DNA from 2 places in the Pantoea sp. X-Soil-ISGK-421 genome. Region 1 is predicted to be linked to the other one. Evidence: predicted binding sites of a transcription regulator. Region 1 holds the regulator's gene; the other holds the start of a gene.
The links. Region 1 encodes Fur, which represses iron uptake genes when iron is present. Its sites were predicted from a motif close to ATAATAATGAGAACNACTATCAA; they were not measured.

Region 1 (5,876 bases):
GTCCGGTTGTCGTCAGCAATAGCGATGATTTTGCCGGTCTGAATTTACTGGCAACCGGTTCAGTGGTTGCAGGCCAAACCCCGCTGTACGAGGTTAAAGGCTAAGTCCTTGTGATTGAGCCAGAAGGCAGGAAGCGATTCCTGCCTTTTTTGTTTTAAAACGACCAACAAACGGTTGTTTCCCTCCTGCGCTTTGTGGATCATACTCCGTTACTTCGTGGTACAAATCACCCGTTATAGTTTTTGAGGATTTTGAGATGAGTGAGGCTGAAGCCCGCCCAACGAACTTTATTCGTCAGATCATCGACGAAGATTTGGCGAGCGGTAAGCACAGCAGTGTGCATACCCGTTTCCCGCCTGAGCCCAATGGTTATCTGCATATTGGCCATGCGAAGTCTATCTGCCTGAACTTTGGTATCGCACAAGACTACCAAGGTGAGTGCAATCTGCGTTTCGATGACACTAATCCGGTAAAAGAAGATCTGGAGTTTGTCGAATCCATTAAGCGTGACGTGCAATGGCTGGGCTTTGAGTGGAGCGGCAACATTCGTTACTCCTCAGACTACTTCGACCAATTGTTCAACTATGCGGTTGAGCTGATTAACAAAGGTCTGGCATACGTTGATGAACTGTCGGCGGATGAAATTCGTGAGTATCGCGGTTCCCTGACGGCGCCGGGCAAAAACAGCCCGTATCGCGATCGCAGCGTGGAAGAAAACTTAGCGCTGTTCCAGAAGATGCGCGATGGCGGTTTCGAAGAGGGCAAAGCTTGTCTGCGTGCCAAAATCGATATGGCGTCCAGCTTTATCGTGATGCGCGATCCGGTGCTGTACCGCATTAAGTTTGCCGATCACCATCAGACCGGCAGCAAGTGGTGCATCTATCCGATGTACGACTTCACGCATTGCATTTCGGATGCGATTGAAGGCATTACGCATTCTCTCTGCACGCTGGAGTTCCAGGATAACCGTCGCTTGTACGATTGGGTGCTGGATAACATCACTATCCCAGTGCATCCGCGTCAGTATGAGTTCTCGCGCCTGAATCTGGAATACGCCGTGATGTCGAAGCGTAAACTGACTCAGTTGGTAAGCGAGAAGGTTGTAGAAGGCTGGGACGATCCGCGCATGCTGACCGTTTCCGGTCTGCGTCGTCGTGGTTACAGCGCCGCTTCTATCCGTGAGTTCTGCCGCCGCATCGGCGTAACCAAGCAGGACAATATCGTGGAGATGGCGTCATTAGAATCGTGCATTCGTGACGATCTCAATGAAAACGCGCCACGTGCCATGGCTGTAATGGATCCGCTGAAGGTCGTAATCGAGAACCTGCCTGCAGGTCATGAAGAGATCATCAGCATGCCGAATCATCCGAACAAACCGGAGATGGGCACGCGTGAAGTGCCATTCAGCCGTGAAGTGTGGATCGATCGCGCTGACTTCCGTGAAGAAGCCAACAAGCAATATAAACGTCTGGTGCTGGGTAAAGAAGTGCGTCTGCGTAATGCCTACGTGATCCGTGCCGAACGTGTGGCGAAGGACGATGAAGGTAATATCACCTGCATCTACTGTACCTGCGACGTTGATACTCTGAGCAAAGATCCAGCTGATGGCCGTAAAGTGAAAGGCGTCATCCATTGGGTTTCTGCTATTCACGCGTTGCCAGCGGAATTCCGCCTGTATGATCGTCTGTTCAGTGTGCCAAATCCGGGCGCGGCTGAGGATTTCCTCACCACCATTAACCCGAACTCACTGGAGACTAAACAAGGCTTCGTTGAGCCAGGTCTACGTGTAGCCGAGCCAATGGCAGCGTACCAGTTTGAACGCGAAGGTTATTTCTGTGCTGATAGTGTGTATTCACAGCCATCCAAACTGGTGTTTAACCGCACCGTTGGCTTGCGTGATACCTGGGCAAAGATCGGCGATTAAGCGTTTTTGACATCACGCGATATGATCATGTAAGGGCGAGCAATCGCCCTTTTTTATTATCTCTATTTGGCAAGCTACAACCTTTTATGCTGCCCGCCTCATCAAGCCTATAATTCCTCATTTGCGACTATTCTGACTTTAGAATAATTAACCCATTTGCCAGTGTGAAAAACTTTTTTTCAGGTAGGCTATGCGCTCTCAGACGTTGCTCCGCGGGTTATCTAAGGAAAAAAAATGACAAGTCTCGCTCAGGAAGCTAAGCATAGCGTGGTCGTTTTACATCAGCTTATCGAACGTATTTTCAATCAGGCAGAAGGTAGCGACGACAGTATTGACCTGTTTTTGTCGTACTTTCATCCCGAATTTAAAATGGTGACGCCGCAAGGCAAAAGATTGGATCTCAACGAAATGGAAGTGCTTTTTCGCCAGCTGCAGGGACAGCGTGAAGGTATGCGCATTGCGACCAGTGAGCACGCCATCATTTCGCAGCAAAGCGAGGAAGTGACGATTCAGTATCGTGAATTACAGATGATGAACGGTACCAATCAGAGCCGCATTTCACTGGCGGTACTGGATTGCAGCACCACCATTCCTCGCTGGCGTTACCTGCAAGAAACTTTCGTTGCCTGATTTCAGGTATAAAAAAACCGGCTCAAGCGCCGGTTTTTTTATACTGCATAGCACACTCAATTACTTATCGTGGAGCGAGTCGTCTTCGCGGCAGTCTCCCAGCGCACAGTGACCGTAGAGGTACAGGCTGTGGTTGCTGAGTTTGATGCCATGGCGAGTGGCAATTTCACGCTGACGCGTTTCAATTGATTCATCGCTGAATTCGATAACTTTGCCACAATCCAGGCAAATCAAGTGATCATGGTGATGCTGCTGAGTCAGTTCGAAGACAGATTTACCGCCTTCAAAGTTATGACGGGTTACGATGCCCGCGTCGTCAAACTGGTTAAGAACGCGATACACCGTCGCCAGGCCAATCTCTTCGCCCATATCAATCAGGCGCTTGTACAAATCTTCCGCACTGACGTGATGGGACTCGGGGCCAGGTCCCTGAAGCACTTCCAGAATTTTCAGTCTGGGTAGCGTGACTTTCAGGCCAGCCTTCTTCAATGCGGAGTTGTTGTCAGTCATGCGGATATTGTCCTGTTACTTTGCTAGTCACTTGCGGCGCAGGGGCCTTGAATGTTTAGGTCAACGCGCATTCTCATTTGCGTCTCATTATAGAACTCAAGCAGTGAAATGAAAACCAAAGCAACGTCCTTAATCACCAAAGGCTGTAAGGATAATGTCACTAACGTCTTCATGACGCTTGGGTTTTGGATTCCATTTCACTCAGCCTCATTCTACTGCCAGAGGAATAAGCGGATGACCATTGCGGGTATTCTACAGATTTGCGGGGAAAAGTTAAAAAACCGTAGCTATTATTTTTATAGGAAATTCCGTTACCCGATGTGAGATTACGCCCACATCGGGCAGAGCAGGGAATCAGGCTTCAATAATCTCTTTCAGCTGCAGCTCGTCAAAGATCTGCTTAACCCACTTCTCAACACGTTCGTTGGTCAATTCCGGCTGACGATCTTCGTCGATAGCCAGACCAAGGAAGTTTTTATCATCGGCCAGGCCTTTTGATGCTTCAAAATGATAGCCTTCAGTTGGCCAGTGACCGACGATCACCGCACCGTTCGGCTCGATGATGTCACGGATGGTGCCCATCGCATCACAGAAGTACTCAGCGTAATCTTCCTGATCGCCACAACCAAACAACGCTACCAGCTTGCCATTGAAGTCAATCTCTTCCAGCGTCGGGAAGAAATCATCCCAGTCACACTGCGCTTCGCCGTAATACCAGGTTGGAATGCCCAGCAGCAGGATGTCGAACGCCTCGAGATCTTCTTTGGTGCTCTTAGCAATGTCATGCACTTCGGCGACATCTTTACCCAGTTGTTTCTGGATCATCTTTGCAATATTTTCAGTGTTGCCGGTATCGCTGCCGAAGAAAATGCCTACGATTGCCATGGGTTAGGTAACCTCTTAAATCCTGATTGTGAATGTAAGTCAGTTGACTGCACAGTTATGCGAATAATAGCAGACCGGTAAAAAGTGCGGAACGTGTAAAGCCGTGACTTTGTGTTCCAGCGTGCGGTCTTCGCGCGTTACGACAGTTTGAGCTGTGCCAGCAGCATTTGTTCAATCAATTCGCTGCGACTGATATTTTGCTGATCGGCCAGCGTGCTGAGCGCGTCAACCGCTTCGCTCGACATCTTCAGCTCAACACGACGCAGCCCACGCACTTTATCGCGCTTGAGCTGATTACGTTTGTTGATGCGTAACTGTTCATCACGCGTCAGCGGGCTAGTTTTCGGGCGACCAGGACGCCGCTCGTCTGCGAAGAGATCAAGCGTAGTGCGGTCTGTCTGTTCTTTTGCCATGGTTTGTAAAACTGAGTGGGCGCGAACGGCGGAAAGGCGCTGCGCGATTAAAACATTATCGGCCCGACCACGGCGAAAAACACGCTGTGGCAAATTTTTAGCGCGACATCATACTCCAGCGCCTTCCCTGACGCCAATCCTAAAGCGCAAGCGGCAAGCTTTTGCTTTTACAGGTTAAAGAAACGCCGAACGGCGCGTAACACCGCATCGGGTTTCTCAGCATGCACCCAATGTCCGGCGCCGTTGATCACGTGCGCATGCGCCTGCGGGAACTGACGCAGCAGGGCTTCGCGATGCTGATTATCCAGATAAGGCGAATCGCCGCCGCGGATAAACAGTGCCGGATGCGACCACGCAGGAATTTCCTCCCAGCCGGATAGGGTGCTGTAGTTATCCCACAGCACGGGCACGTTAAAGCGCCATTCGCCTTCAGCGAAAGACTTAAGGATAAACTGGATCACGCCATCCTCAGCAATATGCTGACGCATCACTTCAGCGGCTTCACTGCGACGCGTGACGCCCGCAGCGGTGACGGCACGAATAGCGGCAAAAATTTCGTCATGGCGGCGTGTCTGATAATCAACGGGCGCGATATCGATCATCACCATTTTTTCAATGCGTTCTGGCGCAATCGCGCTGAGCGCCATGGCGATTTTGCCACCCATTGAGTGGCCGATCACGCCAGCGCGATCGATGTTGTGCGCATCCAGCGTTGCGACAATGTCCTGTGCCATGGCGTGATAGTTCATCACATCGCTTCGCGGGGACAAGCCGTGGTTACGCACATCAACCTGCAGTGTGGGACGAGCATCGCGCACACCTCGCGCCAGCACGCCAAGATTATCAAGGCTACCAAAAAGACCATGGATTAACAGAATCGGCGTGGCATCAGGGGTAGATTGTTCAGTTTGCAGACGGGCGTTTAAAATCATGGCTAAAGTTCTTACGGTTGTGACCTTGGCTTAGGTTATCATGGATTCACCTGTCCAGCAGTCAGGCCGGTGGGCATTAGGGCATATTCCGACTTTTGCCCGGAAACGTTGCCAACGCTATCGGCTGCCACGGATTTAACTTTATAATCCTTATGTTAGAACCCGCTCACATTTTGCACGACTGGATTTTGCTAAAGCCGTTGCAATAATGCGTGGTTCTGTCATTTGCCAGAATCGTACGGAAAAAGATGAAAACGATTGAAGTTGACGAAGAACTCTACCGTTATATTGCCAGCCACACGCAGCACATTGGTGAAAGCGCCTCAGATATTTTGCGCCGCATGTTGAAGTTTACCGCCGGACAGAGCGCACCTGCTGCGCCTGCCGCTGGAGCATCAATGAAAGAAGCTCAATCTGCCAGCCGCGAAGCGCGTCCTCAGGATCGCGTTCGTGCGGTGCGTGAACTGCTGCTTTCCGATGAATATGCCGAGCAGAATAAGGCGGTTAACCGCTTTATGTTGGTACTGTCAACGCTCTATCGTCTTGATCCGGCTGCGTTTGCTGAAGCTACTGCCTCGCTGC
Region 2 (5,876 bases), 380 kb from region 1:
CGCTGCCAGTCTGGTCTCTGGATCCGAATGCGCTGTGTCAGCAGCAGCAAGAGCAGGTTCAGCAACAACAGCAGCAGTTGCAGCAACAGCAACAGCAGGAACAACAGCAACAGCAGCAACAACAGCAACCGCAGAATGAACAGAAAGATTCTGACGGCGTGGCAGGTTGGATTAAAGATATGTTCGGCAGCAAATAAGTTGCCGAGAAAACCAAGGGCGCTGCGGCGCCCTTTTTCATACTTAAGTCTTGTTGAATGGTCTTAGCGAGGCACAAATAATGTCAGCGATTTTTTCACCTGCCGTTTTCTCTTCAATTTGCAGTTCTTCCATCAAAACCTGCCCCCGGCTGGCTTTCATCGGATCGCGTCCGGCGACGATATTGTCGACGAAAGTGAAAATATCCTCCTCCTGCCAGGCCACGTCGTAGGCGTTATAGATAAAGTCAGCGGTGCGATTCAGGCCATAACAGCTTTCATGAGTCAGGTAGAGAATCGGTTTGTTCGACGGCAAATATTCGAACAAGAATGAACCCGCGTCGGCGAGCAATGCATCCGATCGGGCAAAAGTGAGTTTGTATTCATGCCCGCTATCCCACTCCACATTAGCGCGATGTTGTGCGGCATTAAGCAGTTGGTGATAGAGGCTGCGCGCGGCTGGGCTAGCATCCCCCATCCACTGACTCAGCAGCGGGTGAGGGCGAATGATCAGATGGATATCGTCACGTTCAATCAGCTTTAAAAAAGCTGCGCCGTAGATCGTGAAGGTGGTAGACATTTTGCGACCGTCAGGCAGCACAAAATGCGGCGTCCACAGCAACGTTTTGACCTTTGTGGCTGGCTTCTCGTCGTGGAGATGAAAGCGTCGCTGATAATGGTCAAACTTGGGGTGACCCGTCACATAAACGTGGTCGTTGCCCGCGTCGCACTGAATACCAAACTCCGCTTTATGCCGCGCCGAACGAGAAAAAATCCACGTCGCCAGATTCTGGCACAGCAAATTAAATTGATAGCGCTGGACCTCTTCACTGATGCCGCTGTCGAGCGCATAAGGGATGTAAGCGATCTTCACGCCGCGCTCGTGCAAATATTCGCTGCGAAACGCTTCGGGTCGCGCTTCGTCGTAAGGGTTCTGCAGAAACACCACGTCCGGCTGACGCTCCTCCAACCGATACGCTTCAAATCCTGTGTAGTCGAGCCCTCTGTCGCGCAGAATGCCGCGCTGAATGTCGCCATTAACATCGCTCGCCTTCCAGTTGAGGTATGGCACCACCACGATGCGGCAATCGAACGCGGGGTTGGCCTGCATCGCGTCAATCACGGATTCAAAGTTCGTCCAGCCCGGCGGCCACTGGAAGTAAAAGTCGACTTTAATTGGGCCGGAGGTGGAGGGCGTGAATTTAGCAGGCGCAACGATTTGACTTAACGGCTTTCTGAAGAGCGTGCGGTAATCTACCGTTCTATTTTCGATATCGCTTTTATCGAGGCGCTGTGCACCGGCGTTGGGGAAGATGCCCAGCCACAGATCCCGCTGCATCAGGCTATTCCAATGCACATCCAGGGCATAGTCTGCCTGTGCGCCGCCCTGCAATTGAGCGTGTAGCGCCGCGCGATAATTCCCGATTAAGGTGGCGTAATAGTGCTGGTTAACAATATAGGCACATGCGCACCATGCGAAATTGGCACGTACAATATAGTTCACGCTGTTTAACGGCGTTACCCGACGATAATTTGCCGCCAGGAAAGCCACCTGCCAGTTAATGTTGGGCAGAGCGGTAAAGTAGCGATTGAGATTGTCGTAATTCGCCTGTGTTTCATTAAAGGCGAAGTCATCTTCAAGAATCAGCACGCGATCCCAGCCGTTGTCCCGCGCCATCTCCAGCGCCGCGATATGCGATTGCGTACAGCCGATGAACCCTTTTTCATGTTTTATCGCATCAAGACGTACGATTTTGTCGCTCGGCACGCCCAGTTTTTTGAGCTGCCTGGTGATGCGGGTTAATCGGTCTTTGCGTTTTTTTAAATTGATGAAAATAACGCGTTCAACAATATTCCAGTTTATTGAGGGCATGACATGGTCTGTATGAAGAGGGATGCCTGCTGTAAGCAAATATCGGGCCACTTTATAAATTGTTGATTGTCTTATTTATCGCGATTGAAAGCGGCTTCTGGAAGGGAATGAACTTCCTCTTTGCGGCAATGCTCCTTCCGTTAAAGGGGCAGCGAAATGCTTCGATGCATTTTTATTATTCTCGATCATAAACATGCGCGATCTGGTCGCAAACGCCCCGCCAACAGCCATTAGACGTTGCGAATATGGCGGGATTTCGCCTAAAATCCGTCCGTCATAATAATCATTCTCGTTTGTATTCGCCTGCATCGACTTTTTTCGAGAGACCTCATTTATGAATACGCGAAAGACTCATCCTTGTTCTTTACGTCCAGGCTCATCCCGCCGTCCACTGGCCTGGCTTATTTCCCTGACGTTGGGCACGTTAAGCGCACAGGCGCTGGCTGAAGATACCGTGGTGGTTAGCGCCGACGGTGGCAGCGGCGTCGCACAAGAGAAAGCGTGGGGCCCGTCGCCGACCATCGCAGCCAAACGCAGCGCCACTGGCACCAAAACCGATACGCCGATTGAGAAGAACCCGCAGTCAATCTCTGTGGTCACGCAGGAAGAGATGGCGATGAAAAACGTCACCAGCGTGAAAGGGGCTTTCAACTACACGCCAGGCGTATTAACCGGTAATCGCGGCAGCTCCAATGTGATCGATGCGTTGTCGATTCGCGGCTTCAGCGAAACCAACACCAACCAATATCTTGATGGCCTAAAACTACAGGGTGATAACTACTCTGAGTTCGCTATCGATCCCTATTTTCTTGAGCGTGCCGAGCTGTTGCGCGGTCCGGTTTCGGTGCTGTATGGCAAGAGTAATCCGGGCGGCGTAGTGTCGCTGGTAAGCAAGCGTCCAACGCAGGAGACGCTGCGTGAAGTGCAGTTCCAGATGGGCACCGATAATCAGTTTTCCACCGGTTTCGATTTCGGCGGCGCGCTGGATGATGACGGCGTTTACAGCTATCGCCTGACCGGACTCGCACGCAGCGCCGACGCACAGCAGGATATGAATAAAGAGAAGCGCTATACCATCGCGCCATCGTTCAGCTGGCGTCCGGATGAAAACACGCGCTTCGATCTGCTGACCTACTTCCAGAACGAACCGGAAACCGGCTACTACGGTTGGTTGCCGCGTCAGGGCACCGTGGTGGGGATGACGCGCCCGGACGGCAGCAGCTATAAATTGCCAACCAACTTTGATGAAGGCGAAGACAGCAACAAGATTTCGCGCAGCACCAAGATGGTGGGCTACAACTTCGAGCACAGTTTCAACGAGACATGGACGGTACGACAGAATCTGCGTTATGCGGATTTGAGAACCGATTATCGTAGTATTTATGGCAATGGTTATCTTCCTGCATCGCAACAAATCACCCGCGGTTCAGCGGTTTCCAATGAAAAACTCAATCAGTTTGCCGTCGATAACCAGGCACAGGCCAAATTCGCCACAGGCCAGGTTGATCACACGTTGTTGCTGGGTGTCGATTTCCAGCGCACCCGCAACGACATTGATGCGCAGTTTGGTACTGCATCACCGTTGAGTGCGGTAAATCCGCAATACGGCAACGATAGCGTGACGCCGTTTGCCGACCCTTATCAGCATCTTAATAAGCAACGTCAAACCGGCTTGTATGCACAGGATCAGATGGAGTGGAACCGCTGGGTGTTCACTCTTGGCGGCCGCTACGATTACGCCATGAACTCGGTCTACGACCGCGTAACGGATAAAGTTGATCGTCAGAACGATCAGGCTTTCACCTGGCGTGGCGGTCTGAACTATGTGTTTGATAACGGCATCGCGCCTTACTTCAGCTACAGCGAAGCTTTTATCCCGAATGCGGGCTCGACTTATGGTGGCGAAGCCTTCGATCCTTCGCGTGCCAAACAGTATGAAGCGGGGGTGAAATACGTACCGAAAGACCGTCCGGTGGTGTTGACGGCGGCGGTGTATCAGCTGACCAAAACCAAAAACCTGACGGCCGATCCGGACACGGTTAATCATCCATTTGCCAGTATTCAGAGTGGAGAGATCCGTTCACGCGGCGTGGAGCTGGAAGCTAAAGCGGCGCTGAATGCCAACATCAATATGACCGCGTCTTATACCTACACTGATGCGGAATACACCGAAGACACAAATCTCAAGGGTAAAACGCCGGTGCAGGTGCCGAAGCATATGGCATCGCTGTGGAGCGATTACACCTTCCATGAGACGGCGTTGTCGGGCGTGACCGTGGGTGCGGGTGTGCGTTATGTGGGTGAGAGCAAAGGGTTGTACGCCGATACAGAGCAGAACGGCAGTAACTCAAACCAAAACTTCGACGTAGCCGGTTACACCACCGTTGATGCCGCACTGAAATACGATCTCGCACGCTTTGGTATGCCGGGCTCAACCATCGGCGTTAATGTGAATAACCTGTTCGACCGTGAATATGTCGCCAGCTGCTACCGCGATTACGCCTGCTATTGGGGCGCTGAGCGCCAGATCGTTGGTACCGCGACCTTCCGCTTCTGATACTGATAAAAAGGGCGCTTAGGCGCCCATTAACCAGGGATTATCATGCAGCATCCGCACCATGCAGAAACCACCTTCAGGCTGGATAACGTCAGTTTTCGTGTGCCAGGCCGCACGCTGTTGCATCCGCTGTCTCTCACCTTTGCAGCGGGCAAAGTTACCGCGCTGATTGGCCATAACGGCTCAGGCAAATCCACGCTGCTAAAAATGCTCGGTCGTCACCATGCGGCGAGTGAAGGGCGCGTATTGCTGAATGAGGAGGCGGTGGAGAGCTGGGGCAGCAAAGCATTTGCGCGCCAGGTCGCGTATCTGCCACAGCAACTTCCTGCGGCGGAAGGCATGACGGTGCGTGAGCTGGTAGCCATTGGTCGCTATCCGTGGCACGGAGCGCTGGGCCGTTATGGTCAGGAAGATCGCGATCGCGTGGACGAAGCGATTACGCTGGTAGGATTAAAACCTTTCGCTGGGCGCTTGGTAGATAGCCTTTCAGGCGGTGAGCGCCAGCGTGCGTGGCTGGCGATGCTGGTGGCGCAGAACAGTCGCTGCCTGCTGCTGGATGAACCCACTTCGGCGCTGGATATCGCGCATCAGGTTGATGTGCTGGCGCTGATTCAACGTCTTAGCCGCGAACGTGGGCTGACGGTGATTGCGGTATTGCACGATCTCAACATGGCAGCACGCTATTGCGATCGTCTGGTGGCGTTACGCGGTGGCGAAGTGATTGCCGAAGGCGGCCCTGAAGTGATCATGCAGGCCGATGTGCTGGGCACCATTTACGGTATTCCGATGGGCATTTTGCCGCATCCGCTGGGCGGCGCGCCCGTCAGTTTCGTTTACTAAGGCCACGCCATGTTCGACATTTCCCGCCGCCGCCTGCTGACGGCGCTGGCGCTTTCTCCCATGATGTCTGCGTTGCCACTGCGTGCCGCTGTGCCGGATGCACAGCGCATTCTGGCGCTGGAGTGGCTGCCGGTGGAGCTGCTGATGGCGCTCGGCGTGACGCCACTCGGCGTGGCCGACATGCACAACTACAACATTTGGGTTGGCGATCCGCCGCTGCCGTCCAGCGTTATCGATATCGGTCTGCGCACCGAACCCAATCTGGAGCTGATGACACAGCTCGAACCTGCGCTAATCCTGCACTCGAAGGGTTACGGCCCGGCGCTGGATAAATTGCAGCGCATCGCACCCACCATGGGCTTTGACCTCAACAGCGGCGATGGCAAACCGCTGAGCACCGCGCGTCATTCGC

Region 2: a site for Fur is predicted at 2,344-2,366, ahead of fhuA (ferrichrome porin FhuA). Genes of this name have one in related genera too.

What each region holds. Positions count from the first base shown of each region.
Region 1 covers NZ_AP035979.1:1,197,442-1,203,317, forward strand. The annotation lists gene nagE (N-acetylglucosamine-specific PTS transporter subunit IIBC) at 1-104, shown strand, start outside; gene glnS (glutamine--tRNA ligase) at 257-1,924, shown strand; gene AC6I8K_RS05500 (hypothetical protein) at 2,159-2,554, shown strand; gene fur (ferric iron uptake transcriptional regulator) at 2,615-3,064, opposite strand; gene fldA (flavodoxin FldA) at 3,419-3,949, opposite strand; gene ybfE (LexA regulated protein) at 4,087-4,362, opposite strand; gene ybfF (esterase) at 4,530-5,294, opposite strand; gene seqA (replication initiation negative regulator SeqA) at 5,543-5,876, shown strand, end outside.
Region 2 covers NZ_AP035979.1:819,327-825,202, forward strand. The annotation lists gene mrcB (bifunctional glycosyl transferase/transpeptidase) at 1-197, shown strand, start outside; gene AC6I8K_RS03655 (glycosyl transferase) at 241-2,067, opposite strand; gene fhuA (ferrichrome porin FhuA) at 2,402-4,624, shown strand; gene fhuC (Fe3+-hydroxamate ABC transporter ATP-binding protein FhuC) at 4,670-5,464, shown strand; gene fhuD (Fe(3+)-hydroxamate ABC transporter substrate-binding protein FhuD) at 5,474-5,876, shown strand, end outside.